DNA from 3 places in the Streptomyces sp. NPDC007929 genome. Region 3 is predicted to be linked to each of the others. Evidence: riboswitches for the same ligand, from Rfam matches in the RefSeq annotation. Region 3 holds a riboswitch; each other region holds the start of a gene.
What was found. A riboswitch is a leader RNA that binds a small molecule or an ion and turns the genes downstream of it on or off. The one in region 3 is predicted to bind thiamine pyrophosphate.
Positions count from the first base shown of each region.

Region 1 (9,369 bases), on a different contig from region 3:
GATGTACCACGCGTCCGCCTCCACGCTGAACCTGGTGCGCGCCTTCACCACCGGCGGTTACGCCGATCTGCGCCAGGTGCACGCCTGGAACCAGGACTTCGTGAAGTCATCCCCGTCGGGCCAGCGCTACGAGCAGCTGGCACGCGAGATCGACAACGCGCTGAACTTCATGCACGCCTGCGGGACCGACCCGGAGGAGTTCAAGACGGTCGAGTTCTACGCCTCGCACGAGGCGCTGCTGCTCGACTACGAGTCCGCGCTGACCAGGGTCGACTCGCGCACCGGGCAGCTGTACGACGTCTCCGGGCACATGGTGTGGATCGGTGAGCGCACCCGGCAGCTGGACCACGCGCACATCGAGTTCGCCTCGAAGATCCGCAACCCGATCGGCATCAAGCTGGGTCCGACGACGACGGCCGAGGACGCGCTCCAGTACATCGACCGCCTCGACCCGGACCGCGAGCCGGGCCGGCTGACCTTCATCGTCCGCATGGGCGCCGACAAGGTCCGCGACAAGCTCCCGGAGCTGGTCGAGAAGGTCACCGCCTCCGGCGCCACCGTCGCCTGGATCACCGACCCGATGCACGGCAACACCTACGAGGCGGCCTCCGGGCACAAGACCCGCCGCTTCGACGACGTGCTCGACGAGGTCAAGGGCTTCTTCGAGGTCCACAAGGCCCTCGGCACCCACCCGGGCGGCATCCACGTGGAGCTCACCGGCGACGACGTCACCGAGTGCGTGGGCGGCGGCGACGAGATCTTCGTCGACGATCTGCACCAGCGCTACGAGACGGCCTGCGACCCGCGGCTCAACCGCAGCCAGTCGCTCGACCTGGCGTTCCTCGTGGCCGAGATGTACAGGGACCAGTAACGGGTCCGCCTGTTACCGGAGCATGGACTGGGGCGCGGATCACACGATCCGCGCCCCTCACCACTTTTGTGCTCCGGACCCGGCGGGTAAGGTTAGGTTAGCCTCACCGATCAACGGGGACGGCGCATCCGAGAACGACCCGTCGGGAGGTGAACCGCGTGTACGTCTGCAGTTGCTTCGGGATCACCGAGCAGCAGGTCAAGCAGCACGCGGACGGCGGCGCCTGCACCCCCCGCCAGATAGCCTCCGCCTGCAAGGCGGGCACGGACTGCGGGTCCTGCGTACGCCGTATCCAGGCGATCCTGGGCAGGGGAGCCTGCCCGCGCCGTGACCTGGCCGACCAGGGCCGGCCGGTGCTCTCGGACCTCGAGGACGCCGCCTGACCGCAGCTAGCTCGGCTGCTCGATCTGCTGCGCGATGTACAGCGCCTCGCCGAGCTTTTCGATCAGCTCCAGCTGTGTGTCCAGATAGTCGATGTGGTGCTCCTCGTCCTCCAGGATCGACTCGAAGAGGTTCGCGGACGTGATGTCGCCCTTGGTGCGCATCACCTCGATACCGCGCTTGAGCCGGTCGATCGCCTCGACCTCGACCTGCCGGTCCGCCTGGAACATCTCGGTGACCGTCTGGCCGACCCGTACATGGAAAAGTCGCTGGTAGTTCGGCAGGCCGTCCAGCATGAGGATGCGCTCGGTGATCTTGTCCGCGTGCTTCATCTCATCGATGGACTCTTCACGCGTGTACTTGGCGAGCTTGGTCCAGCCCTTGTTGTCCTGGATCCGGTAGTGCAGCCAGTACTGGTTGATCGCCGTCAGCTCGCCGGTCAACTGCTCGTTGAGGAATTCGAGGACCTCGGGGTCGCCCTGCATCGCAGAGGCTCCTTCCGCGCGGGGGAACTGGCAGGTTGCGCCGCATGATTCCACTGGCGGAGAAGATCGTCCAGTAAGTCTCCACTTAGTAAGTAAGGGCATGCTTAGTCGACTTTGCCCGTTTTCGAAGTGGGTCCGGTCAGGGGCATCACCCGGGGTCTGTCAGGATGGAGTCATGGGTCAGCCGCTGGAACACGAATCGGGAGAAGGGCGCGATCCAGCAGGAGCGACGCAGCCCGACCTGCCCCCGGGACAGCGGTTGCAACGCGGCTGGCCGGTCACGCACTACGGCCCCGTCCCCAAGTTCCGGCCCGAGCGCTGGGAGTTCCGGGTCTTCGGCGCCACCGCCGACGGCGGCAAGCACTGCTGGACCCACGAGGAGTTCACCGCCCTGCCCCACACCACCGTGGTGGCCGATCTGCACTGCGTCACGAAGTTCAGCATGCTGGGCGCCGAGTGGGGCGGCATCCCCGCCCGCACGCTCCTCGACCTCGCCCCGCCCGCGGACGATGTCACCCATGTGATGGTGTGGGCCGAGTACGGATTCAGCTCCAACCTCCGGCTCTCCGACTTCGCCGGCGAGCAGGTTCTCTTCGCCACCCACAAGGACGGCGAGCTGCTCACCGCCGAGCACGGCTTCCCGCTGCGCCTGATCGTTCCCCACCTCTACGCCTGGAAGGGCCCCAAGTGGGTGCGCGGTGTGGAGTACATGACCGCCGACCGGCGCGGCTTCTGGGAGGAGCGGGGCTACCACAACATCGGCGACCCCTGGCAGGAGCAGCGCTACTCGTACCAGGAGCTGCCCGGGGACGGGCCCGACCTCTAGACGGGCCGGCCGTCCGACGGACCCGGTCGGCGGGCTCAGCCGTCGCGCAGCTTCTTCAGCCGCTCCACGTCGGCCGCGTGCCCCTGCTTGCCGCCCGGCGTCTCGATGATCAGCGGCACGCCCTCGGTCGCGGGGTGCGTCATCAGGGCCCGGAACGGGTCCTCGCCGATGTGACCGACGCCGATGTTCTCGTGCCGGTCCTTGTGGGCGCCCACCACGTCCTTGGAGTCGTTGGCGTGGATCAGCTTCAGCCGGCCCTCGCCGACCGTGTCCACCAGCAGGTCCAGTGTCTGGTGCATGCCGCTGGGGCCCGTCAGGTCGTGCCCGGCTGCGAAGATGTGGCAGGTGTCCAGGCACACGCCGAGCATCGGGTGGGCGTCCAGCGCCTCGAAGTACGGGCCGAAGTCCCAGGTCCGCGAGCACAGGGAGGCGCCCTGGCCAGCGGTCGACTCCAGCAGCAGGAACGGGTCGTCGTCGTGGGTCAGCTCGTCCAGCAGGGGCAGCAGATGTTCGCGCACCTGCTTCAGCGCCACCGACCGCTCCCGGCCGCCGGTCGCGCTGCCGGTGTGCACGACCACGCCCAGCGCCCCGATCTCCCGCCCGCGCCGCAGCGAGTGCCGCAGCGACTCCACCGACCGCTCCACGGTCGCCTCGGTGTGCGAACCGAAGTTGATCAGGTACGGGGCGTGCACATAGGCCGGGACGGACTCGGCCGCGCACGCCGCGCGGAACGCCTCGTCCTGCCGGGGGTTCCCGGTCGGCGTGGCCCAGCCGCGCGGGTTGGCGACGAAGACCTGGACGGCCTCCGCCTTCAGATCACGGGCGTACGACAGGCCCACGGAATGGAGCCCACCGGCCACGGGGACATGGCCGCCCACCGGGTTGCGGGAGGCGCCGGACAGCTGACTGTTCACCCGTTCAGGGTGTCATGCGTCCGGCCCCGCCCCGTCCACGGGCTCCCGCCCGCCGTCGTCACCTGATCTTGATGGTGATCGTCGAACCCTTGGGCGCGGTCCGGCCGCCCTCGACGGACTGGCTCTTGACCTCGTCGCCGAAGAGCCCGAGCAGCCCGCGGTCCTCGTCGACCTCGAACCCGGCGCCCTCCAGCGCCTGCCTGGCGTCGTCGACGCTGTCCCCGACCACGTCCGGCACCTCGATCATCTCGGGGCCCTTGGACAGCGTCAGCGTGACCGTGTCGCCCTCGGCCGCGGGGCCGCCGGAAGCCGGGGACTGCCGGACGACCTGGCCCTTGTCGTACTCGGAGGAGGTGACCCGCTCGGGGGCGATCTTCACCTTGAGGCCGGCCTCCGTCAGCTCGGCCCGCGCGTCGGCCTCGTCGACGCCGGTGACATCGGGGACGTCGATGCGGGCGCCCTTGCTGACGACCAGCGCGACACCCGTGCCCGCGCGCACCTTGGTGCCGTCCGCCGGGCGCGCGGTGATCACCGAGCCGCGCGGCACGTCCTCGCTGAACTCCCGGGTGACCATGCCCGGCTCCAGCCCGTCCTCCTTCAGCAGGCTCCGGGCCTTGGCCAGCTTCTGCCCGGCCAGGGCGGGCACCCGCACGGTCTCGGGGCCGTCGGAGATCGTGATGCCCACCGCGTCGTTGCCGCGGATGCGCGTCCCGGCCTTCGGGTCGCTGCTGATGATCTGGCCGCGATCGACGGTGTCGCTGTAGGCGTGCTTCACCTTGCCGAGCTCGAGACCGGCGTCGCGGAGCCGGTCCTCGGCCTGCTCCTGGGTCTTGGCCAGCAGCGGGGGGACCTCGGTGAACTGGCCGGAGTTGATGTACCAGATGCCGGCGCCGAGGCCCAGCACCAGCAGGACGGCGACGACGATCGCCACCGGGCCGCGCCGGGAGCCCGGGCGGCGGCGGGCCGGCGGGGGCGGCGGGGACGCGAAGCGGCTGGTGCGGTTGAGCGCGGCCCCGGAGACCTCGTCGTCCTCATGGACCGGCAGCGGGCGCGGGGTGGTCAGGGCGCGCGGGATCACCGTCGTCCGGTCGTCGCCGTTGTCGTGGTCCACCGCGAGCGCCTGCGGCGGCATCGCGTCGAGCTGGTCCTCGCTCAGCCGGCCGCGTCCGTCACGGACCTGCGCGAGCAGCGCCACCGCGTCGTACGGGCGGACGGCCGGGGTACGGGCCGTCGCCGAGGCCACCATCTCGTCCAGCTCGTACGCCATGCCGGGCACGGCGGCGGAGGGCGGGGGCACGTCCTCGTGCAGGTGCTTGTAGAGGATCACGGCGGGGGAGTCCCCGTCGTGCGGCTTGTCGCCGGTCAGCATCTCGTACAGCATCACGCCGCAGGCGTACACGTCGACGCGAGGGTCGGCGGTGCCGTCCTCTATCTGCTCCGGGGCGAGGTACGACACGGTGCCGAGGACGGTGCCGGTGGTGTTCGTCACCGTGTCCACGGCGCGGACCAGCCCGAAGTCGGCGACCTTCACCCGGCCGTCGTCCCCTATCAGGACGTTCTCGGGCTTCATGTCCCGGTGCACGAACCCGGCGCGGTGCGCGGCGCCCAGCGCGGCCAGCACCGGCTCCAGGATGTCCAGGGCGGCCCGCGGCTGAAGGGCCCCGCGCTCGCGCAGCACGTCCCGCAGGGTGCAGCCCGCGACGTACTCCATCGCCAGATACACGTACGAGCCGTCGGTGCCCTGGTCGAAGACCTGCACCACGTTCGGGTGGGCCAGCCGGGCCACCGACTTCGCCTCGCGGATGAACCGCTCGACGAACGAGGCGTCGACGGCGAGCGAGGGGTGCATCACCTTGAGCGCGAGGACCCGGTCGAGCCGGGTGTCCACGGCCCGGTAGACCGTGGCCATCCCGCCGACCGCGATCCGCGCGTCGATGCGGTACCGGCCGTCGAGCACCTGCCCGACCAAGGGGTCCTGAAGGGTCGTGTCCACGCAGGCGAGTGTACGAGCCGACACCGACAGCTCTCCCGCCCCGCCCGTTTTCGGGGCGCGACTGCAGCCGACCTGTGACGTGTGGCCCCGGCTGCGGGCATGCGTGCCGTCAGGGCGGCACCCGTCCCGAGGAGACCTCGCTACGCCGGGCTGCGAAACGCCCCGCCCCCGCACATGCGCGGGTCACTGAAAGGCCGGCCGCTCCGGATCGAGCACGGCCATCCCCTCACCCGGCGAGGACGCCTGCGCGAAGTGCCGCCGGGGAATTCGCCCAGCGCGATACGCCAGCCGTCCCGCCTCTACCCCGTTCCTCATCGCGGCGGCCATCAGCACCGGCTCCTGCGCCCGCGTCACCGCCGAGGCGAGCATCACACCCGCGCACCCCAGCTCCATCGCCAGCGCCGCGTCCGAGGCCGTACCCGCGCCCGCGTCCAGGATCACCGGCACGCGCGCGTGCTCCACGATCAGCTGGAAGTTGTGCGGGTTGCGGATGCCGAGCCCGGAGCCGATCGGGGAGCCGAGCGGCATGATCGCCGCGCAGCCCACGTCCTCCAGCTTCCGGGCCAGCACCGGATCGTCGTTGGTGTACGGCAGCACCGTGAACCCGTCGTCGACCAGGCTCTCGGCCGCCTCCAGCGTCTCGATCGGGTCCGGCAGCAGCGTGCGCTCGTCTGCGATGACCTCCAGCTTGACCAGGTCGGTGCCGAGCGCCTCGCGTGCCAGCCGGGCCGTGAGGACGGCCTCGCCCGCGGTGAAGCAGCCCGCCGTGTTGGGCAGCACCCGGATGCCCAGCCGGTCCAGGACGGACAGCACCGAGCCGTGCACCGAGGCGTTCACCCGGCGCATCGCGACGGTCGTCAGCTCCGTCCCCGAGGCGACGAGCGACCGCTCCAGGACATCGAGGCTGGGCGCCCCGCCCGTGCCCATGATGAGCCGGGAGCTGAACGACGTACCACCGAGGACGAACGGATCGTCGGCCATGGTCAGCCTCCTTGGACGGCGGTGAGGACTTCCACGCGGTCTCCCTCGGACAGGGGCGTGGCGGACCACCGGGTGCGTGGCACCACGGTTTCGTTGAGGGCGGCGGCCACCCCCGAGGGCGAGGCGGTGAGCGACCTCACGACGGTGTCGAGAGCCGTTCCGGGCGAGACGTCCCGGGGCTCCCCGTTGACGGAGATGTTCATGCGGGCTGCTCCGAGAGTGCGGTGGCGGGACTGAAGCGCTTCGGCGTGAAGGGGCGCGCCTCCTCGGGGAGTTCACCCGTCGCGAGGGCGTGCGCCATGGCGTCGCCGGTCACGGGCGTGAGCAGGACGCCGTTGCGGTAGTGGCCGGTGGCCAGCAGCAGCCCCTCCAGGCCGGTGGGGCCGAGCAGCGGCGCGTTGTCGGGGGATCCGGGCCGCAGCCCGGCCCGGGTCTCGGTGAGCGGCAGCTCGGTGATGCCCGGGACCAGTTCGTGCGCGTCCCGCAGCAGTTCGTAGACGCCGCCCGCGGTCACGGTGGTGTCCCAGCCCTGCTCCTCGCTGGTCGCCCCGACGACGAGTTCGCCGTTCGCGCGGGGCACCAGGTAGACGTGGCTGCCGCGCACCACCGCGCGCACGGTCCGGCTCAGGAACGGCCCGTGCCGCCGCGGCATGGTCAGCCTCAGGACCTGCCCCTTCACCGGCCGCACGGGAGGCAGCACGTCCCGCGGGACGCCCGCGAGCCGCCCGCTGAGACTGCCCCCGGCCAGCACCACCTGCCCGGCGGCCGTCGCGGTCCCGTCGGCCAGGACGACACCGGCGGCCCGGTCCCGGGAGACGGTCAGCCGGTCCGCCCACGTCCGGTGGAAGACCACGCCCGCCCGCTCGCACGCGGTGACCAGCGCTCCGGCCAGCCGCCGCGGGTCGATCTGGTGATCGCCGTCGACTCGCAGCCCGCCGCGCACGCCCGGCGCGAGCATCGGCTCCAGGCGCCGGCACTCGCGCCCCGACAGCCACTGCGACTCCAGCCCCGAGCGCTGTTGCAGGGCGTGCAGTTCACGCAGGTGGGCCCGGTCGTCGGCGTCCAGGGCCACGGCGACCGTGCCGCAGCGGCGGTAACCGAGGTCCTGCCCGGTCAGTTCGCTGAGCTCGGCGGCGAAGTCCGGGTAGCGGCGGGCCGAGGCGAGGTTCAGGCCGAGCAGGGTCTGCTCGCCGTAGTGCAGTTCCGTGACGGCGGCCAGCATGCCGGCCGCCACCTGTGCGGCTCCGCCGCCGGGCTCGGGGTCGACGACGGCGGTGGCGAGACCGCGCTGCGCGGACCGCCACGCCGTGACGAGGCCGATGATCCCGCCCCCGACGACCAGGACGTCTGACGGTGCGGACATGGATGTGGACGTACGCGACATGGGCGTCCAGCCCCTCCCTTCGCCGGCATGACCCGGATCAGGTTCGTACGGTCGGAGGCCGCCAGCCTCCCTCTCAGCCCGGTGCGTCCGGGCTCCCGCGAGTGCTTTACGTTGGCCACCCTAGCCCGATGCCGTATCCCGCAGTAAGGGAGCCTCCGTCCATGGCCCGATCCCTCGACGGTCTCGTCCTCGCCCCGGTCGCCGACCAGGCACCCGGTCAGGTGGGCACCCGCACCCGGTTCACCTACCACGAGCGGCAGGGCGAGATCTGGGCCGAGTACACGGGCGGCGACGTCGTGCGCGGGCACCTCGTGGGTACCCGGGAGGGTGACCGGCTGGACTTCCGGTACGTCCAGCTCAAGCGGGACGGGACCACCTCCTCGGGGCACTGCGTCTCGACGGTCGTGGAACTGCCCGACGGGCGGGTGCGGCTGGAGGAGACCTGGGAGTGGGAGTCCCAGCGAGGCAAGGGCACGAGCGTTGTGGAGCAGGTCACGGCGCATGAGCACTGACTGACCATTCGTCAGGTGTCTATGGTGATCAGGTGAGCGAGCAGACGCAGCAACCAGGTCCGTCCGCGCCGCGGCGCGTCGTCGTGGCGGGCGCGGGCATGGCCGGGGTGCAGACCGCCGTCGCCCTGCGCGAACAGGGCTTCGCCGGGGACCTGGTCCTGATCGGCGCCGAACCCCACCAGCCGTACGACCGGCCCCCGTTGTCCAAGGCCGTTCTGCTCGGCAAGTCCGAGGGCTCCGCCTTCGACATCGACTTCGAGGCCCTCGGCATCGAACTGCGGCTCGGCTGCGAGGTGCTGGGCCTGCGCCCCGCCGACCACGAGCTCGACACCGAGGACGGGCCCGTGCCCTACGACGTCCTGGTCGTCGCGACCGGCGCCGAACCGATCCGGCTGCCGGGCGCGGAGGGCGTGCCCGGCGTGCATCTGCTGCGCACCCTGGACGACGCCGAGCGGCTGCGGCCGGTGCTGGCCCGGCGGCACGACATCGTGGTCGTCGGCGCGGGCTGGATCGGCGCGGAGTTCGCCACGGCCGCGCGTGAGGCGGGCTGCGCGGTGACCGTCGTCGAGGCCGCCGAACGGCCGCTCGCCGGGGCACTGCCCGCCGAGGTCGCCGCCCCGATGGCCGACTGGTACGCCGACGCCGGCGCGGTCCTGCGGACACACGCGCGCGTGGAGCGAGTCGAGCCCGGTGCCGTGCTCCTCGACGACGGCACGCGGCTGCCCGCGGACGCCGTCGTCGTCGGCATCGGCGCCCGCCCCGCCACGGCCTGGCTGGTCGGCTCCGGGGTCGAGCTCGGCGCCCACGGCGAGATCGTCGCCGACGAGCATCTGCGCTCCAGCGCCGCGGACGTCTACGCGGTCGGCGACTGCGCCTCCTTCCCCTCCGGGCGCTACGGCGAGCGCCTGCTGGTCCACCACTGGGACAACGCCCTCCAGGGGCCGCGCGCGGTGGCCCTGAACATCGTCGGCCGGGCCGCGGGGGAGACCCCGGCGGTGTACGACCCGGTGCCGTACTTCTGG
Region 1 is NZ_JBIBKD010000011.1:247,275-256,643, reverse strand. Features, by position in the region: gene ACFZDE_RS32645 (class II 3-deoxy-7-phosphoheptulonate synthase) at 1-871, shown strand, start outside; gene ACFZDE_RS32640 (bacterioferritin-associated ferredoxin) at 1,030-1,254, shown strand; gene bfr (bacterioferritin) at 1,261-1,737, opposite strand; gene ACFZDE_RS32630 (sulfite oxidase-like oxidoreductase) at 1,913-2,563, shown strand; gene ACFZDE_RS32625 (deoxyribonuclease IV) at 2,599-3,477, opposite strand; gene pknB (Stk1 family PASTA domain-containing Ser/Thr kinase) at 3,536-5,470, opposite strand; gene ACFZDE_RS32615 (thiazole synthase) at 5,654-6,451, opposite strand; gene thiS (sulfur carrier protein ThiS) at 6,454-6,654, opposite strand; gene thiO (glycine oxidase ThiO) at 6,651-7,835, opposite strand; TPP riboswitch at 7,833-7,944, opposite strand; gene ACFZDE_RS32600 (hypothetical protein) at 7,997-8,347, shown strand; gene ACFZDE_RS32595 (FAD-dependent oxidoreductase) at 8,380-9,369, shown strand, end outside.
Region 1: linked by a shared signal. The riboswitch ahead of thiO (glycine oxidase ThiO) and the one ahead of thiC (phosphomethylpyrimidine synthase ThiC) in region 3 are both predicted to bind thiamine pyrophosphate.

Region 2 (9,369 bases), on a different contig from region 3:
CGGTGCAGCGCAGGCCCGTGCCAACGGGCACCAGGCGCACTCCTGCGGGCCGCACCAGCAGGGTCCGGGTGCCCTGCGGGGCGCCGTCCGGCACCGGGACCTTGCCCCATGGCGTGTCCGCGGCTTCAGCACCGACCGTCGCCTCGACGACGTTCTCGAAGCCGAGGAAGCGGGCGACAAACGCGTCGGCGGGCCGCTGCCACACCTCAAGGGGCGTACCGGACTGGGCGATCCGCCCCTCCCGCATCACCACGACCCGGTCGGCCAGCGCGAAGGCCTCCCCCTGGTCGTGCGTCACGGCGAGCACGGTCGTGCCCAACCGTCCGAACAGTTCCTTCAGTTCGACCACCAGCCGTTCCCGCAGCGACCGGTCGAGCTGACCGAGCGGCTCGTCCAGCATCAGCAGCCGGGGGCTCGGCGCGAGGGCCCGGGCCAGTGCCACCCGTTGCTGCTCCCCGCCCGACAGCGCGGCCACGGCCCGGCGTTCCGCGCCCGGCAGCCCCACGAGGTCCAGCAACTCCCGTACCCGCTCGGCCTGCCGGCGCTTCGGCTCGCCGTGCATCCGCAACCCGAAGGCCACGTTGCCGCCCACGTCCCGCTGCGGGAACAGCTGATGGTCCTGGAACATCAGCCCGACCCCGCGCCGGTGCGCCGGCAGGCCCGCCTGGTCGCGCCCGTCGAGCAGCACCCGCCCGGCGTCCAGGGGTTGCAGCCCGGCCACCGCCCGCAGCAGGGTCGACTTGCCGCTGCCGCTGGGCCCGAGCACGCACACGATCTCGTGCTCGGCGACCTCCAGATCGACGGCGTCCAGCACGGCCCGGCCGCCGAAGCGGACCGTCGCGTCCCGCAGTGCCAGCAGCATCAGAACTCCCCCGTCCGGTCCGTGCGGAGCCTCTCCAGCACCAGCAGCGCCACGGCGCACACCACCATCAGAATCGTCGAAAGAGCCATCGCCTGGCCGTAGTTGAGGTCTCCGGGCCGACCGAGCAGCCGGGCCACGGCCACCGGCAGCGTCGGGCGGTCGGGCCGTGCGATGAACACCGTCGCCCCGAACTCCCCGAGGGACACGGCGAAGGCGAACCCGGCGGCGATCAGCAGCGCCCGCCGCATCATGGGCAGGTCCACCTCCCGCCACACCCGCCAGGGCGAGGCCCCGAGCACCGAGGCCGCCTCCCGCAGCCGCACGTCCACCGCCCGCAGCACCGGCAGCATGGTCCGTACGACGAACGGCACACCGACCAGCGCCTGCGCGAGCGGCACCAGGATCCACGAGGACCTGAGGTCCAGCGGCGGTTCGTCCAGGGAGATCAGGAACCCGAAGCCGACGGTCACCGCGGACACCCCGAGCGGCAGCATCAGCAGGGCGTCGAAGCCGCGCACGAACCGCCCGGCGTCCCGGCGGGTGAGCGCGACCGCGGCGAGCGCGCCGATCAGCACGGAGATGAGCGTGGCGACGACGGCGTACGACAGGGAGTTGCCGATCGCCTCGATCGGCGGGACCAGGAACATTCCCCCGTCCTCGCTGGTCAGCGCCCGGTAGTAGCCCAAGTCCGGCGCGCCGAGGGACCGCTGCACCAGCACGGCCAGCGGCAGCACCAGCAGTACGGCGACGGTGGCGAGCACCCCGCCGAGCAGCGCCCACTGCCCCGCTCCACGCGGCCGGCGTGCGGTCACGGACGCGTCCACCAGTCGCAGCGCGCTCTCCCGGCGTCGCACGGTCCAGGCGTGCACGGCGAGGATCGCACCCACCGCGACGAACTGGATCAGTGTCAGCACGGCCGCGGTCGACAGGTCGAAGATCTCCGAGGTCTGCCGGTAGATCTCCACCTCCAGGGTGGAGAAGGTGGGCCCGCCGAGGATCTGCACGACCCCGAAGCTGGTGAAGGTGAACAGGAAGACCATGAGCGCGGCGGCGGCCACGGCCGGGGCGAGTGCGGGCAGGGTGACCTGCCGCCAGGCCTTCAGCCGGGACGCCCCGAGCATCCGTGCGGCCTCCTCCTGCCGCGGGTCGAGCTGCGCCCAGAGCCCGCCGACGGTCCGCACGACGACCGCGTAGTTGAAGAAGACGTGCGCCAGCAGGATCGCCCACACCGTGGTGTCAAGGCGTACGCCCCACAGCTCGTCGAGCAGCCCGCCCCGGCCGACCAGCGCGAGGAACGCCGTACCGACGACGACCGTCGGCAGTACGAAGGGGACGGTGACGACCGCCCGCAGGACCTGCTTGCCCGGGAAGTCGAAGCGCGCGAAGACGTATGCGCCGGGGAGCGCGACGAGCAGCGTGAGCGCGGTGGAGACGAGCGCCTGCCAGGTGGTGAACCACAGCACGTGCCGGACGTCGGACTGGGCGAGCACCTCCCCGATCCGGCCGAGGTGCCAGGTGCCGTCGGTCTTCAGGCCGCGCGCGACGATCGCGGCGACGGGGTAGGCGAAGAAGACCGCGAAGAACGCGACGGGCGCGGCGAGCAGGCCGAACCGCGCCGCCGCGCCGCGCCGCCGGGCGGCTACTTCAGTACGAGTGAGGTCCACGACTTGACCCACTGGTCACGGTGGTCGGCGATCTTCGCCGGGTCCATGGTCTGGGGGTCCTTCGCCTGCGGGCCGTACTTCACGAACTCCGGCGGGACCTGGGCGCCCTCGGTCACCGGGTACACGAACATGTTGAGCGGCATGTCCTCCTGGAACTTCTTACTGATGAGGAAGTCGAGGAGGGCCTTGCCGCCCTTGCTGTTCTCGGCGTTGGCGAGCAGCCCCGCGTACTCCACCTGCCGGAAGCAGGTGCCCTCGGCGACACCGGTCGGCGCCGTGCTGGGCCTCGGGTCGGCGAAGACGACCTCGGCGGGCGGCGAGGAGGCGTACGACACGACGAGCGGCCGGTCGCCCTTGGCCTTCTTGCCGCCGGCCGAGCCGGAGAACTCCTCGTTGTAGGCCTGCTCCCAGCCGTCGACGACCTTCACGCCGTTGGCCTTGAGCTTCTTCCAGTAGGTCTCCCAGCCGTCGTCGCCGTACTTCGCGGCGGTGCCGAGCAGGAAGCCGAGGCCGGGCGAGGAGGAAGAGGCGTTCTCCGTCACCAGCAGGTTCTTGTACTGGGGCTCGACCAGGTCGTCGAAGCTCTTCGGCGGCTCCAGATCGTGGTCGGCGAAGTACTTCTTGTCGTAGTTGACGCAGATGTCGCCGGTGTCGATGGGCGTGACCCGGTGCTTGTCCTGGTCGACGCGGTACTCGGCCTCGATCCGGTCGGAGCCCTTCGGCTCGTACGGCTGGAACAGCCCGTTGTCGAGCGCCCGCGAGAGCAGGGTGTTGTCGACGCCGAAGAAGACGTCGCCCTGCGGGTTGCCCTTGGTCAGGATGGCCTTGTTCACGGCCTGCCCGGCGTCGCCGTCCTTCAGGATGTCGACCTTGTAGCCGGACTGCTTCTCGAAGGCCGCGATGACGTCCTTGGAGACGGCCCACGAGTCGTGGCTGACGAGCGTCACGGTCTTGGAGTCGCCGGACCCCTGACCGCCGTCGGACGATCCGCACGCGGCGAGCGTGCCGGCCAGGCCGAGCCCGACGACGACAGCCGTCAGCCGCTTTGCGTTGATGCTCACTGGATTCCTCCTGGAGTGACCAGGAGAAGACGCGGCCCTGCCCGGGACTTCCGTGGTCCCGGGCAGGGCGCAACAGCTCGAGTGGTGACCGATCTCCCTACCCAGAATGACCTGGGCCAGGTTCGGAGGGTCTGCGGCCGTGTGCCGCACTCTCAGCGCTGTGGCGCTCCCCTGTCGGAATATGCAGGTGTGGATGGTGCAGGTGTCGCTTATGCAGATGTGCTTACGACGGTCAGACTACCGTTCGGTGGCGGCGAGCTGACCACACGCCCCGTCAATCTCCTGACCACGGGTGTCCCGGATCGTCACCGGCACACCATGGGCGGCGATGGCCTCCACGAACGCCTTCTCGTCCTCGGGCCGGGAGGCGGTCCACTTCGACCCGGGCGTCGGGTTCAGCGGGATGAGGTTGACGTGCACGGGCCTGCCCTTGAGCATCCGGCCGAGCCGGTCACCGCGCCAGGCCTGGTCGTTGATGTCGCGGATCAGCGCGTACTCGATGGACAGCCGCCGCCCCGACTTGGCGCTGTACTCGAAGCCGGCGTCCAGCACCTCGCGGACCTTCCAGCGGGTGTTCACCGGCACGAGGGTGTCGCGCAGCTCGTCGTCGGGGGCGTGCAGCGAGATGGCGAGGCGGCACTTGAAGCCCTCGTCGGAGAACCGGTGGATGGCCGGGACGAGCCCGACCGTCGAGACGGTGATGCCGCGCTGCGACAGGCCCACCCCGTCGGGCTCAGGGTCGGTCAGCCGCCGGATGGCACCGGCGACCCGGTTGTAGTTGGCGAGCGGCTCGCCCATGCCCATGAAGACAATGTTGCTGAGCCGCGCCGGGCCTCCGGGCACTTCCCCGTCCCGCAGCGCCCGCATGCCGTCCACGATCTGGTGCACGATCTCGGCGGTGGACAGGTTCCGGTCCAGCCCCGCCTGCCCAGTGGCACAGAACGGGCAGTTCATCCCGCACCCGGCCTGCGAACTGATGCACATGGTCACCCGGTCCGGGTAGCGCATCAGCACCGACTCGACGAGCGTCCCGTCGAACAGCCGCCACAGCGTCTTGCGGGTGGTCCCCTGGTCGGTCGACAGATGCCGCACGACGGTCATCAGCTCGGGCAGCAACGCCTCCCGCAGCTTCCCCCGGACACCGGCCGGAATGTCCGTCCACTGCTCCGGATCGTGCGCGTACCGCGCGAAGTAGTGCTGCGAGAGCTGCTTGGCACGAAACGGCTTCTCCCCGACAGCGGCGACGGCCTCCTTGCGCTCGGCAGGAGTGAGATCGGCAAGATGCCGCGGCGGCTTCTTGGCTCCGCGGGGGGCGACGAAAGTGAGTTCTCCGGGCTTAGGCATGGCCGTACCAGTGTCGCAGATCCAATCGGGTGACTCGGGCGGCCGCTCGGGACGGCTGCCGAGACCCGGGCTGCGTGCCGGGCCGTCCGGCCGGGCCTCCAGGAAGCGGAGCCCTACTCGCCCGTGCCCTCCAGCCGGTCCTTGAGGAGCTGCTCGTTGCGTGGGAGTTCCTTGCGGACCTGGGGGCGTACGACGAGCGGGACCATGACCTTGCCCATGCCGTGGCCCTCGAAGTCGATGTCGATCGTGACGTGGGAGCGCCGGCCCTCGTCGTAGGGCTCGACCTCGCCGTGCACCTGCGCCCGGACCGGGCCGTCGACACCGCGCATGCCCCAGCTGTGCGGTGGGTCGTACTCGGTGACCTCCATGGTCATCGGCATGACGCGACGGCCCACGTGCCGGGTCACCCGGACCTTGCTGCCGATGCCGACGGGCCCCTCGTCCAACCGCTCCGCGGACACGGCGCTCAGTTGCCACTCCGGCATGTGACCGGCGTCCATGACGTACTGGTAGACCTCCTCGGGGCGGCGGTCGACATCGATGCTCTCTCGGATGATGGCCATGATGGCCTCCTTTGGGAGGTACACCTGAATCGTCCCACTTCGACCCCTCGGGGTCAGCCCGAGACGGCGCAGAGCCCCCGTCCGGTCGGGCGGGGGCTCTGCGGAAGACCGGTCGGCTCAGCCGGATCCCACGAACAGCACGAGCAACAGCCACACCACCGGAGCCGTGGGCAGCAGCGAGTCGAGCCGGTCCATGATGCCGCCGTGGCCCGGCAGCAGCGTGCCCATGTCCTTGATGCCGAGGTCCCGCTTGATCATGGACTCGCCGAGATCGCCCAGCGTGGCCGTGACCGCGACCGCGAGGCCCAGCACCAGGCCCTGCCACCAGGCCCCGTCGTCGATGAGGAACTGCATGCACAGCGCCCCCGCGACCATGGCGAAGGAGACCGCGCCCAGCAGGCCCTCACGCGTCTTGCCGGGGCTGATGCGCGGGGCGAGCTTGTGCCGGCCGAACCGCCAGCCGACGGCGTAGGCCCCGGTGTCGCTGACGACCGTGAGCAGCAGGAAGGTGAGCACCCGCTGCGGCCCGTCGTCCGCGGTCAGCATCATCGCGACGAAGGTCGCCAGGAACGGCACGTAGAACGCCGCGAAGACGCCCGCGGTGACGTCCCGCAGGTAGCCTTCGGGCGGTTCGGTCATGCGCCACACCAGCACCGCCAGTGCCGTGAGCGCCATCGCCACCCACGCGCCCTCGGCGCCCCGGACGTACCCGGCGACGACCATCGCGGCACCGCCGAGCGCCAGCGGCACGAGGGGTGCCCGGATGCCCTTGCGCTCCTCCAGCCGCTTCGTCAGCTCCCACAGGCCCACCACCACGGCCACGGCCACGACACCGACGAACACGGCCTTGACGACGAACAGCGACGCGACGATCACCGCACCGAGCCCGACACCGACCCCTATCGCGGCGCTCAGGTCGCGCCCCGCGCTCTTCTTCGGCGGCTTGGGCGCCGGCTGCGAGGCGTCGGGCATGGGCTCCGGATTCGTGTCGTTTCGGACCGGGGTGCCGCTCAGCCGAGCAGCCCCCCGGTCGTCATCCTGGTTTCCGCCGAATTCGGTCACGTCGGGCACGATGGGCATGGGGCGAGTCTGAGGCGCTTCATACGCATCGTATGCGGGACCCGCCGGAGCGGCCCCTTGGACGTGCCCGTGGCCGGGGCCGTGGACCTGCCCGTGGCCGGGGCTGTGGACCTGCCCGTGACCGGAGCCCTGGGCGTGGCCGTGGCCATGCCCTTGATCGGTGGGCCCCCAGTACCCGGCCTGTGGCGGCGCCCCCCAGGAAGAGTCGTTCATCAGACCTCGAGCAGCTCCGCTTCCTTGTGCTTCAGGAGCTCGTCCACCTGCGCGACGTACTTCGCGGTGGTGTCGTCGAGCTCCTTCTCCGCACGGCGGCCCTCGTCCTCGCCGACCTCGCCGTCCTTGATCAGCTTGTCGATGGCTTCCTTGGCCTTGCGGCGCACGGAGCGGATCGAGATCTTCGCGTCCTCGCCCTTGCCCTTGGCGACCTTGATGTACTCCCGGCGGCGCTCCTCGGTGAGCTCGGGGAACACCACCCGGATGATGTTGCCGTCGTTGCTCGGGTTGACGCCCAGGTCGGAGTCGCGGATCGCCTGCTCGATGTTGCGCAGCGCGCTCTTGTCGAAGGGGGTCACCACGGCCATACGCGGCTCGGGCACGGAGAACGAGGCCAGCTGGTTGATCGGCGTCGGCGCGCCGTAGTAGTCGGCCACGATCTTGTTGAACATCGCCGGGTGCGCACGGCCGGTGCGGATCGCGGCGAAGTCCTCCTTGGCGACCACGACGGCCTTCTCCATCTTCTCCTCGGCCTCGAGGAGGGTCTCTTCGATCACCACTTGCTCCTGCGTGTCTTGAGTAGGCCCGGCTGCGGTTCCATGTGGGCGGCGGCCGGCTGCGTCGCGTCTTCTTCCTGCACGGTTCCCGACCGGCAGGACATTGTCCATCCCCCGGCCCGGCTCCGACCCGTCCGTCCCCCGGACGGGGTTGTACCCGGGGTGTCAGTCCCGGCTGCCGGGGTCCCCCACCAGCGTGCCGATCTTCTCACCCTTGACGGCGCGTCCGATGTTGCCCTCGGCCAGCAGCTCGAAGACCACGATCGGGAGCTTGTTGTCGCGGCACAGCGTGACGGCCGTGGCGTCGGCGACCTTCAGATCGCGCGTGATGACCTCGCCGTAGCCGAGGTGATCGAACTTCACCGCGTCCGGGTTGGTCTTGGGGTCGGAGTCGTAGACCCCGTCCACGCCGTTCTTGCCCATCAGCAGCGCCTCGGCGTCGATCTCCAGGGCGCGCTGGGCGGCGGTGGTGTCGGTGGAGAAGTACGGCATGCCCATCCCCGCGCCGAAGATGACCACACGGCCCTTCTCCAGGTGCCGCACGGCGCGCAGCGGGATGTACGGCTCGGCGACCTGGCCCATGGTGATAGCGGTCTGCACCCGGCAGTCCACGCCCACCTTCTCCAGGAAGTCCTGGAGGGCGAGGCAGTTCATGACCGTGCCGAGCATGCCCATGTAGTCGGAGCGGGCCCGGTCCATGCCGCGCTGCTGGAGTTCGGCGCCGCGGAAGAAGTTGCCACCGCCGATGACGATCGCGATCTCCGCGCCGTCTCGTACGACGGCCGCGATCTCTCGGGCGATCTTGTGCACCACGTCGGGGTCGACGCCAAGGCCGCCGCCACCGGAGAAGGCCTCTCCGGACAGCTTCAGCAGAAACCGGCCGCGCACTTTGCCGTCGTCGCTTTTCTGGGCCTTGGTGGTCATGGGGGATCCCGCCTCTTTCACGTGTTGCACATACCAAGAAGGCCATTGCCGGTGGGGCGTGGTTCGCATCCCATACGGCAATGGCCTCCTCGTCAGATCTGCTGTCGTCCGCCACTCATGTGACGGCGTACGCGGACGACTGCTGTCGACCCTATAGGGGTCGGGCGTCGAGCGCGGTACGGACTCAGATGCCGACCTTGATGCGCGTGAAGCGCTTCAGGGTGACACCGGCCTCGTCCAGAACCTTCTGGACCGACTTCTTGTTGTCGAGCGCGTACGGCTGGCCGAGCAGCGTGGCGTCCTTGAAGAAACCGTTGAGGCGACCCTCGACGATCTTCGGCAGGGCGGCCTCGGGCTTGCCCTCGGCGCGGGTGGTCTCCTCGGCGACGCGGCGCTCGGACTCGACGACCTCGGCCGGCACGTCCTCCTTGGAGAGGTACTTCGGCGCGAAGGCGGCGATGTGCTGGGCGACGCCCTTGGCGATCTCCGCGCTCGGCTTGTCCAGCTCGACGAGGACACCGATCTGCGGGGGCAGGTCGGGCATCGTGCGGTGCATGTACGCAGTCACGTAGCCGTCGGCGAACTGCGCGAAACGGTCCAGGACGATCTTCTCGCCGAGGTTGGCGTTGGCCTCGTCGACGAACGCCTGGACGGTCTTGCCGGGCTCGATCTCGGAGGCGAGCAGGGCCTCGATGTCGGCCGGGGAGGTCTTGGTGACGTGCTCGGCGATGGTCTTGGCCACGGCCTGGAACTTGTCACCCTTGGCGACGAAGTCCGTCTCGCACTTCAGCTCGACGATGACGCCGGCGGAGTTGTCCTCGGCGATGATCGAGACGACGGCGCCGTTCTCGGCGGAGCGGCCCTCGCGCTTGGCGACGCCCTTCTGGCCCTTGATGCGGAGCGCCTCGACGGCCTTCTCGACGTTGCCCTCGGCCTCGTCCAGCGCCTTCTTGCAGTCCATCATGCCGGCGCCCGTGAGCTCACGGAGCTTCTTGACGTCGGCGGCGGTGTAGTTCGCCATGAGTCTGTGAATCTCTCTCGAAGTCTGGAAGATCGAAGATCTGCGGATCCTGCGGGGTGCGCCTCCATGGAGCCTGAGGG
Region 2 is NZ_JBIBKD010000008.1:121,695-131,063, forward strand. Features, by position in the region: gene ACFZDE_RS26620 (ATP-binding cassette domain-containing protein) at 1-862, opposite strand, end outside; gene ACFZDE_RS26625 (ABC transporter permease subunit) at 862-2,526, opposite strand; gene ACFZDE_RS26630 (thiamine ABC transporter substrate-binding protein) at 2,502-3,587, opposite strand; TPP riboswitch at 3,664-3,770, opposite strand; gene rlmN (23S rRNA (adenine(2503)-C(2))-methyltransferase RlmN) at 3,825-4,931, opposite strand; gene ACFZDE_RS26640 (SRPBCC family protein) at 5,045-5,494, opposite strand; gene ACFZDE_RS26645 (phosphatidate cytidylyltransferase) at 5,612-6,787, opposite strand; gene frr (ribosome recycling factor) at 6,787-7,344, opposite strand; gene pyrH (UMP kinase) at 7,510-8,268, opposite strand; gene tsf (translation elongation factor Ts) at 8,453-9,289, opposite strand.
Region 2: linked by a shared signal. The riboswitch ahead of ACFZDE_RS26630 (thiamine ABC transporter substrate-binding protein) and the one ahead of thiC (phosphomethylpyrimidine synthase ThiC) in region 3 are both predicted to bind thiamine pyrophosphate.

Region 3 (9,369 bases):
GTCCGCAGGACGCAGACGTTGGGCCGCTCGCGGTAGATCTCGCAGCCGTCCGGCACCTCGGGGTCACGGATGAACTCGCGGTAGGCCTCGTCGAGGACCACCAGCACATCGCTCGGCACCCGGTCGAGGAAACGCTCCAGCTCCGCCCGCCGCACCACCGTGCCGGTCGGGTTGTTGGGGTTGCAGACGAAGATCAGCCGCGTGCGGTCGGTGATCGCGTCGGCCATCGCGTCGAGATCGTGCACGTCCCCGGGCGTCAGCGGTACCTGGACCGACGTCGCGCCGCTGACCTGCGTGATGATCGGGTACGCCTCGAAAGACCGCCAGGCGTACATGACCTCGTCGCCCGGGCCCGCGGTGGCCTGGATCAGCTGCTGCGCGACACCGACCGAACCGGTGCCGGTGGCCAGGTGGGAGAGAGGCACCCCGAATCGCTCGGACAGCTCGTTCATCAGCCCTGTGCAGGCCATGTCCGGGTAGCGGTTGAAGTTGCCGGCCGCCGCCGTCACGCTCTCCAGCACGCCCGGCAGCGGCGGATACGGGTTCTCGTTGGAGGACAGCTTGTAGGCCACCGGCCCACCTGCCGCGGCGGGCTTGCCCGGCTTGTAGGTGGGGATCCCCTCCAGCTCGGCGCGCAGCTTGGGGCTCGTCTCGCTCACCGCAGTCCTCCTCGTGAAGACCGGCGGCCCATGACCGCCGCCGACATCCAATACTGCTCACCTTATGAGGATTCAGCGCCGCTGCGTATAGCCACGACCGAGCGACCGGCTCCGGCCTCGTCCGCCCCAGCGGCATCAGGGGCATCGCCACACCAAGGCGTACGAATCCGGGGGCGCGCTGCACATATATCTACGCGCCGGTGGTGCACGCCGTGGCGCGCATCCCCCGTGCAGGTGAGTTGAGACCTCTTCGCAACATCGCCCCCTCGGCAGGCCCGCACGCGCAGACAAGTCACGTACTGGCTTGAGAGCGCTCAACACCCTTTGTTCCGCAGGCAATTGAGGTTAAATGATCATGCAGAAACGTGCCTGTCAACGCGCGCATATGCGTCCGCACTACCCCACCGCATGAGCCCTACTATCGGCTCGCCATGACAGCAGCAGGGAAGCACCAGGTGAGCCGCGCGGAAACCTCACGACGAGGCAGTCGGCCGGGTCGGGCCGGCATCAGAGACGTGGCCGCCGCCGCCGGAGTCTCCATCACGACCGTCTCCGACGCCCTCAACGGCAAGGGGCGGCTCCCGGACGCCACCCGGCGCCACGTCCGGGAAGTCGCCGACCGGCTGGGCTACCGGCCCTCGGCCGCGGCCCGGACCCTCCGTACCGGCAAGTCGGGACTCATCGGCCTGACCGTGACCACGTACGGGGATGAACCTTTCACCTTCACGGAGTTCGCGTACTTCGCCGAGATGGCGCGAGCCGCCACCTCCGCCGCGCTCGCCCGCGGCTACGCCCTCGTCATCCTGCCCGCGACGTCCCGCCACGACGTGTGGTCGAACGTCGCCCTGGACGGCACGGTCGTCATCGACCCCTCCGACCAGGACCCGGTCGTCAGCGAACTCGTCCGGCAGGGGCTGCCCGTCGTCTCCGACGGCCGCCCGGCCGGCGCGCTGCCGGTCACGGCCTGGGTCGACAACGACCACGAGGCCGCCGTCCTCGGCATCCTCGACCACCTGGCCGACGCCGGCGCCCGCCGTATCGGCCTGCTCACCGGCACCAGCACGGACACGTACACCCACCTGTCGACCACCGCGTATCTGCGCTGGTGCGAGCGGGTCGGCCAGGATCCGGTGTACGAGGCCTACCCGGCGCACGATCCGTGCGCGGGCGCCGTCGCCGCCGACCGGCTCCTCGCCCGCCCCGACCGGCCCGACGCGGTCTACGGACTGTTCGACCCGAACGGCACCGACCTGCTCGCCGCCGCCCGCCGCTACGGCCTGCGCGTCCCCGAGGACCTGCTGCTGGTCTGCTGCAGCGAGTCCACGGTCTACGCCAACACCGAGCCGCCCATCACCACGCTCTCCCTGAAGCCGCGCCGCATCGGCACGGCGGTGGTCCAGCTCCTCATCGACGCCATCGAGGGAGTGGACTCCGACCACCCGGTGGAGCAGGTGATACCGACGGAGCTGATCGTGCGCACCTCGTCCCAGCGACGCCCGCCGCGCACGACGGTCAGCCCGCCGCGTTCACCCGAGGGGACGTAAGCCCCGCACCCGGGTCGACGGAAGGTCGCACTCCTGGGGAGAAACAGGGCCGGTCCCCCGGAGAGAAAGGATCGTTCTCGCGAAGAGAAGAGACGCGAGGACGGTCACACGGTGGTCAAAGCCCGGCCCAATCGGGGCGAAAGCCGCGGTGAACTGGACTCTTGCTCTGATTCACCACCCCTGGGTCATCACATGGCGCGATCCGCATTCCTATGATGGGCCCACGACACCCGCGGGCCGCTACGACCAGGCAGTCCGATGCGGTGCAATGCGGCGCGATGGTGGAGGGGTCGATGACTCAGGGGGCCGGTCAGGGACCCGAGGTGGAGCGGACGGCGACGTTGCGCGACTTCCGGGTGCCCGCGTACGTCCACGAGGCCGGTCCGCACGTCCACAGCGTCCACCCCGGCGAGGTCGCCCCGCCGCCCGAGGAGACCTACCCCGAGGGGTACACGCCGACCCAGCGCGACCTTCCCGTCGTCAACCGGGGTGACACTGTCCAGGTGACCGTGGACCCCGAGACCGCCGCCGCCCCGCAGGCCTCCACCGGACAGGGCCCGCTGTACGTCGTGGGCGACGTGCACGGCTACCTCGACCAGCTGGTGGCGGCCCTCCAGGAGAAGGGCCTGCTCGACGCCGCCGGCAACTGGTGCGCGGGCACCGCCCGGCTGTGGTTCCTCGGCGACTTCACCGACCGCGGCCCCGACGGCATCGGCGTCATCGACCTCGTGATGCGGCTGTCCGCCGAGGCCGCCGCGGCCGGCGGCTACTGCAAGGCACTCATGGGCAACCACGAGCTGCTGCTGCTGGGCGCGAAGCGGTTCGGCGACACCCCCGTCAACTCCGGCGCGGGCACCGCCACCTTCCAGGCGGCCTGGCTGCTCAACGGCGGCCAGAAGACCGACATGGACCGCCTCCAGGACCACCACCTGCAGTGGATGTCCCGCCTGGACGCCGTCGAGGAGGTCGACGGCCACCTGCTCGTCCACTCCGACACCACCGCCTACCTCGACTACGGCCGCTCCATCGAAGAGGTCAACGACACCGTCCGCGAGACCATCACCCGCAACGACGCGGACGAGGTCTGGGACCTGTTCCGCAAGTTCACCAAGCGCTTCTCCTTCCGTGACGAGGGCGGCGCCGACGCCGTGCGCTCCCTGCTCGATACGTACGGCGGCACCCGCATCGTTCACGGACACAGCCCGATTCCGTATCTGCTCGGCGAGGTCGGCTCCGAGGACGACGAGGACAACCGCGACCCCGTGATCGAGGGACCGCACGTCTACGCCGACGGACTCGCCATCGCCATGGACGGCGGCGTGACCATGGCCGGAAAGCTGCTGGTCCAGCAACTGCCGCTGGATACGTGAACGTTCACTGGGCAGGTGCTCCCGGTCGGAGGACCGGGCCGGTGAAGGGCCAATTTCGGTAAACCCCCTGTCACCGCATACCGTCACCGCTCTACCATCGGCTTATCCGTAGCAGGCTCCCCTCCGTTTCTGCCCGACGGCTCGTCAGCATGCCGAGCCCCAAGCCCTACGGAGCATCGGGGGATGCACATGAACAGCGTTCCGCAGCACCTGCTGAGCGAGGACCGCCAGGAATACGAGCGGATCCTCGATGAGGCGCTGCGCTCCGCACCACACCGTCCGGAACTGGCCGCAGTAGGACAGCGCCTCAACTCCGAACAGCTGCGCACCATGGCGCTGAACGCCACCGCGCTCATCACGGCGGCCGCGTCGACCGAGTACCAGCACTACGTCAAGGTCCGCGACGAACTGCGTCAACCGGCGTCGGCCGGCTCACCGATCCTGCGGGAAGCCGGGTCCTCCGAGCCGGGTACGGGCGCGTCGGGGCTCGCCACGACCATGGGAGGGGTCGCCGAGACCGCCGGCGCGGGCGCCGTAGCCGTCGTCGCCGTGCTCGCACCCGTCCTGGCCGGAACGGCCGCGGCGATCTTCCTGCTCGTCGGTTACATCCTGCGGATGCTCAACCCCGAGCAGGTGTTCGCCCGGACCATGCTCACCACGGGCTGGGTGTTCGGCGCCGTGACCGCGGTCGCGATCCTCGTCGCCGCCGTGGGGCTGCTGCTGACCGCCCTGCGCAACAAGCCCACGGCCGAAGGCGGGTCGAACGGCGAACTGCGGGGCGAGCTGGCCATGGCCAAGGAGGCCTGGCACGAGGCCCTGCTGGAGCGCGGCATCCTGCCCTTCCTGCGGGAGGCTCTCACCGATCCCGGCGCGGCCGCCGCGCTGCACCACACGCCGTCGTCGACACCGGTCAGCCGCATGCCCCACCTCGGCTACGACCGCCCGGGGTTCACCAGCCCGGACGAGGGCGACCGCGGCTCGCGCCCCAGCTTCAGCAGCCCGGACTACAGCAGCCCGGACTTCGGCGGGCCGGAGCACCAGCCGGAGTAAAGGGCCCAGGGCCCCACAGGCCGGGGACCAAAGGCCCCCGGGCCTGTGCGCGGGCGGATCAGTCCGCGATGGGTCAATCCGCGATGGGCAGGTACACGCGGCTCCCGCTCGCCGCGAACTCCTTCGACTTCAGGGCCATGCCCTCCTCGATCTCGGTCCGTGTGCCGCCGTGTTCACGGCGGATGTCCTGCGAGATCTTCAGACTGGACGAGTCCAGGCCGGAGTCGCGCCGTCTCGTTGTCGTACGCGGATGGCACAGTGCACCACCATGAACACTGACCGGTTCTGGAACATCATCGAGTCCGCGCGTTCGTCGGCCGCCATCTCTGGCGTGCCGTTCGACGAGGCCCTGGTGGAACTACTCGCCGGTCACCCTCCGCAGGAAATCCTTGAGTACGTCGAACGGTTCGATGAGGTGCACGACGCTCTGTACCGCTGGGACGTCTGGGCTGCGGCGTACCTCATCGGCGGCGGCTGCTCCGACGATCATTCGCTATCCACAACCAAGGGGTTCGGACATGGCAGAGGTCGTACTGTTCCATCACTCGCAGGGGCTGACACCCGGAGTCGCCGCATTCGCCGACGAACTCCGCGCGGCCGGCCACACCGTCCACACGCCCGATTTCTTCGATGGGCGAACGTTCGGCTCCCTTGAGGAGGGCATGGGCTACGTCGAGCAGATCGGCTTCGCCGAGATCACCGAGCGCGGCGTCCGTGCGGCCGAGCACCTGCCGCAGAACGTCGTTTACGTCGGCTTCTCACTCGGGGCGCTGCCCGCCCAGAAGCTTGCGCAGACGCGGGCGGGCGCGCGGGGCGCGCTCCTGTTCCACGCCTGCATCCCCGTCTCGGAGTTCGGCGCGCCATGGCCTGACAGTGTTCCGGTGCAGGTGCATGCGAAGGAAGCTGATCCGTTGTTCGCTGAGGACATCGACGCTGCCCGCGCGCTCGTCTCTGACTGTGCTGACGCGGAGATGTTCCTGTACCCCGGAGACCAGCACCTGTTCGCCGACACTTCGCTGCCGTCCCACGACCCGGAGGCCGCCAAGCTCCTGACCCAGCGGACAATCGAGTTCCTCAGCTCGCGCTAGGACCGCCGTTGAGCACGTAGGCAGATTCGTGCCCTACGGGCGGACAGAACGGCCCACGACTGCACGAGCCGTGGGCCGTCCCACACGGCTCCGGCTAATCCGCCAGCGGCAGATAGACCCGGTTCCCGCTCGCCGCGAACTCCTTCGACTTCTGGGCCATGCCCTCCTCGATCTCGGTCCGTGTGCCGCCGTGTTCACGACGGATGTCCTGCGAGATCTTCATGCTGCAGAACTTGGGACCGCACATCGAGCAGAAGTGAGCCGTCTTGGCCGGCTCCGCGGGCAGGGTCTCGTCGTGGAACTCCCGTGCCGTGTCCGGGTCGAGGGCCAGGTTGAACTGGTCTTCCCACCGGAACTCGAAACGGGCGTCGGACAGCGCGTCGTCCCACTCCTGCGCACCTGGGTGTCCCTTGGCGAGGTCGGCGGCGTGGGCGGCGATCTTGTAGGTGATGACGCCGGTCTTGACGTCGTCGCGGTTCGGCAGGCCCAGGTGCTCCTTGGGCGTGACGTAGCAGAGCATCGCCGTGCCCCACCAGGCGATCATCGCGGCACCGATGCCGGAGGTGATGTGGTCGTACGCCGGGGCGACGTCGGTGGTCAGCGGGCCGAGCGTATAGAACGGAGCTTCATCGCAGATCTCCTGCTGAAGGTCGATGTTCTCCTTGATCTTGTGCATCGGGACGTGGCCCGGGCCCTCGATCATGGTCTGTACGTTAAAACGCTTCGCGATCCGGTTGAGTTCCCCGAGGGTGCGCAGTTCCGCGAACTGCGCCTCGTCGTTGGCGTCCGCGATCGATCCCGGCCGCAGGCCGTCCCCGAGCGAGTAGGTGACGTCGTAGGCGGCGAGGATCTCGCAGAGCTCCTCGAAGTTCTCGTACAGGAACGACTCCTTGTGGTGCGCGAGGCACCACGCGGCCATGATCGAGCCGCCGCGGGAGACGATGCCGGTCTTGCGGTTCGCCGTCAGCGGCACGTACGCCAGGCGCACACCTGCGTGGACCGTCATGTAGTCCACGCCCTGCTCGGCCTGTTCGATGACCGTGTCCTTGTAGATCTCCCAGGTCAGCTCCTCCGCCCGACCGTCGACCTTCTCCAGGGCCTGGTAGAGCGGCACCGTGCCGATGGGGACGGGGGAATTGCGCAGCACCCACTCGCGCGTGGTGTGGATGTTGCGTCCGGTGGACAGGTCCATGACCGTGTCGGCGCCCCAGCGGGTCGCCCAGGTCATCTTCTCGACCTCCTCCTCGATGGAGGACGTCACCGCCGAGTTGCCGATGTTGGCGTTGACCTTCACCAGGAACCGCTTGCCGATGATCATCGGCTCGATCTCCGGGTGGTTGACGTTGGCCGGCAGCACGGCCCGGCCCGCGGCGATCTCGTCCCGCACGACCTCCGGCGCCACGTCCTCCCGGATGGCGACGTACTCCATCTCGGGCGTGATCTCGCCGCGGCGGGCGTACGCGAGCTGCGTGACCGCCTCGCCGTTCCTGCCGCGGCGCGGCTGACGCGGCCGGCCGGGGAAGACCGCGTCCAGGTTGCGGAGGCCGCCCCGGGGTGAGGTGTGCTTGATGCCGTCGTCCTCGGGGCGGACGGGGCGGCCCGCGTACTCCTCGGTGTCGCCGCGGGCGATGATCCAGTTCTCGCGCAGCGGCGGCAGGCCCCTGCGGACGTCGGTGTCGACGAGCGGATCGGTGTACGGGCCCGACGTGTCGTACAGCGTGACCGATTGGCCGTTGGTGAGGTGCACCTGACGGACCGGCACGCGCAGGTCGGGGCGGGTGCCCTCGACATACGCCTTGTGCCAGCCGATGGACTTCCCGGCCTCCTCGGACTTCTCGTCCTGAACGGAGGCAGGCGTGCGTGCGTCCTTGCTGGTCATGAGACCTACTCCCTACGCCGGCATTACCCGGTAACAGGTTCGGCGGTCGACGCAGCGGTGTCCGTCCGGCGACGTCTCGTGTGAAACATCACTCGAATCCGGCGATGTTTCATGTGAAACATCGCTGGGACGGAGGTCAGCGCCCTCTCAGCCCGGTGCTCCGAGCTCCCGCGTGTACAAAAGGTGCCACCACGCTAGCGGCAATTCTGGCGCGGTGAACAGAGGGCCCCCCTCGTTCTTGCGATGATCGGGCGGTGACCACGACGCAGCGTCCCCCCTACCCACCGCCCGAACCGCCCCGCGGATCCGGCGCCGGAAACGGCAACGGCCGTGGTGGCGGCCATCCTGACGGCCGTGACGGCGGCCCTGGTGGCGGCCGTGACGGCGGCCGTGGTGACGGCCGTGACGGCGGCCCTGGTGACGGCCGCGATTTCGCCGCCCCGGCCGGGCACGGGCCGACCGCGGGGCAGCGCCCCGGGCTCGGGTACGGGCGTGACGCGGGCCTCGGCCCGGGCTCCGGCTCCGGCTCCGGCTCCGGCTCCGGCTCCGGTGGTGCGTACGGGCCGGACTTCGGCGGCGGCCAGGGTGCCGGTCCTACCGGTGGTCACGGTGGCTTTGGCGGCCCCGCAGACGGGCACGGTGGGGGCGGCGGTTACGGGCACGGCGGGGACGACGGACACGGGCACGGCGGGGGCGGCGGCGGCGACGGACACGGTGGGGGCGGCGGACGCGGTCACGGCCCTGGTCCCGCCCCGGGCGGTGGGCACGGGCACTCCCACAGCCACAACCACGGTCCGGCCGCGCCCGTCTCCCGGCATCTGCGCAAGGTCATCGCGGCGATCCTGATCCCGTTCGCCGCGGCGGTCCTGGTCGGTCTGGCCGTGCTGTGGCCGGGTGGCGCTCCGTCGCACGAGCGCACCGGCGTCGGATTCGACCGGCAGACTCAGGACGCCACGGTCACCAAGGTGGTCGAGGTGAGCTGCAAGGAGGCCGGCGCTTCGGGCGTCCCGCCGACCGGCGACACCTCCACCGCCGAGGGTTCCTCCGCGGTGCAGCAGGAGAAGGGCGACTGCAAGCGCGCGACGATCCGGGTCGACAGCGGCGATGACAAGGGCCGTACGTTCACCGAGATCGTCCAGCCCGACCAGTCCCGCCAGCTGAGCGAGGGCCAGGAGGTCGTGGTCGCCTACGAGCCCTCGGCGCCGAAGGACCTGCAGTACTCGGTCACCGACATCAACCGCCGTCTGCCCATGGGGCTGCTGGCCGGTATCTTCGCGATCGCCGTCGTGGTCGTCGGACGGCTGCGGGGTGTCATGGCACTGGTCGCGCTGGCGATCAGTTTCATGGTGCTGAACTTCTTCATCCTCCCCGCGATCCTCCAGGGTTCGAACCCGCTGGTCGTGGCCGTGGTGGGGGCCAGCGCCATCATGCTCATCGCGCTGTACCTGTGCCACGGCCTGTCCGCCCGGACATCGGTGGCCGTACTGGGCACCCTGATCTCGCTGCTGCTGATCGGCATTCTCGGCTCGGTGTTCATCGACTGGGCTGCCCTGACCGGCAACACCGACGACAACACCGGTCTGATCCACGGCCTCTATCCGACGATCGACATGAGCGGTCTGCTGCTCGCCGGCGTCATCATCGGCTCGCTGGGCGTGCTCGACGACGTGACGGTCACCCAGACCTCTGCGGTCTGGGAGCTGCACGAGGCCAACCCCTCGATGGGCTGGCGCGGGCTCTACCGCGCGGGCATCCGGATCGGCCGCGACCACATCGCCT
Region 3 is NZ_JBIBKD010000005.1:202,006-211,374, forward strand. Features, by position in the region: gene hisC (histidinol-phosphate transaminase) at 1-659, opposite strand, end outside; gene ACFZDE_RS18390 (LacI family DNA-binding transcriptional regulator) at 1,091-2,203, shown strand; gene ACFZDE_RS18395 (metallophosphoesterase) at 2,482-3,573, shown strand; gene ACFZDE_RS18400 (hypothetical protein) at 3,757-4,623, shown strand; partial or broken gene ACFZDE_RS18405 (thiamine biosynthesis protein ThiC) at 4,697-4,828, opposite strand; gene ACFZDE_RS18410 (DUF4240 domain-containing protein) at 4,892-5,278, shown strand; gene ACFZDE_RS18415 (dienelactone hydrolase family protein) at 5,178-5,711, shown strand; gene thiC (phosphomethylpyrimidine synthase ThiC) at 5,806-7,590, opposite strand; TPP riboswitch at 7,583-7,772, opposite strand; gene ACFZDE_RS18425 (YibE/F family protein) at 7,845-9,369, shown strand, end outside.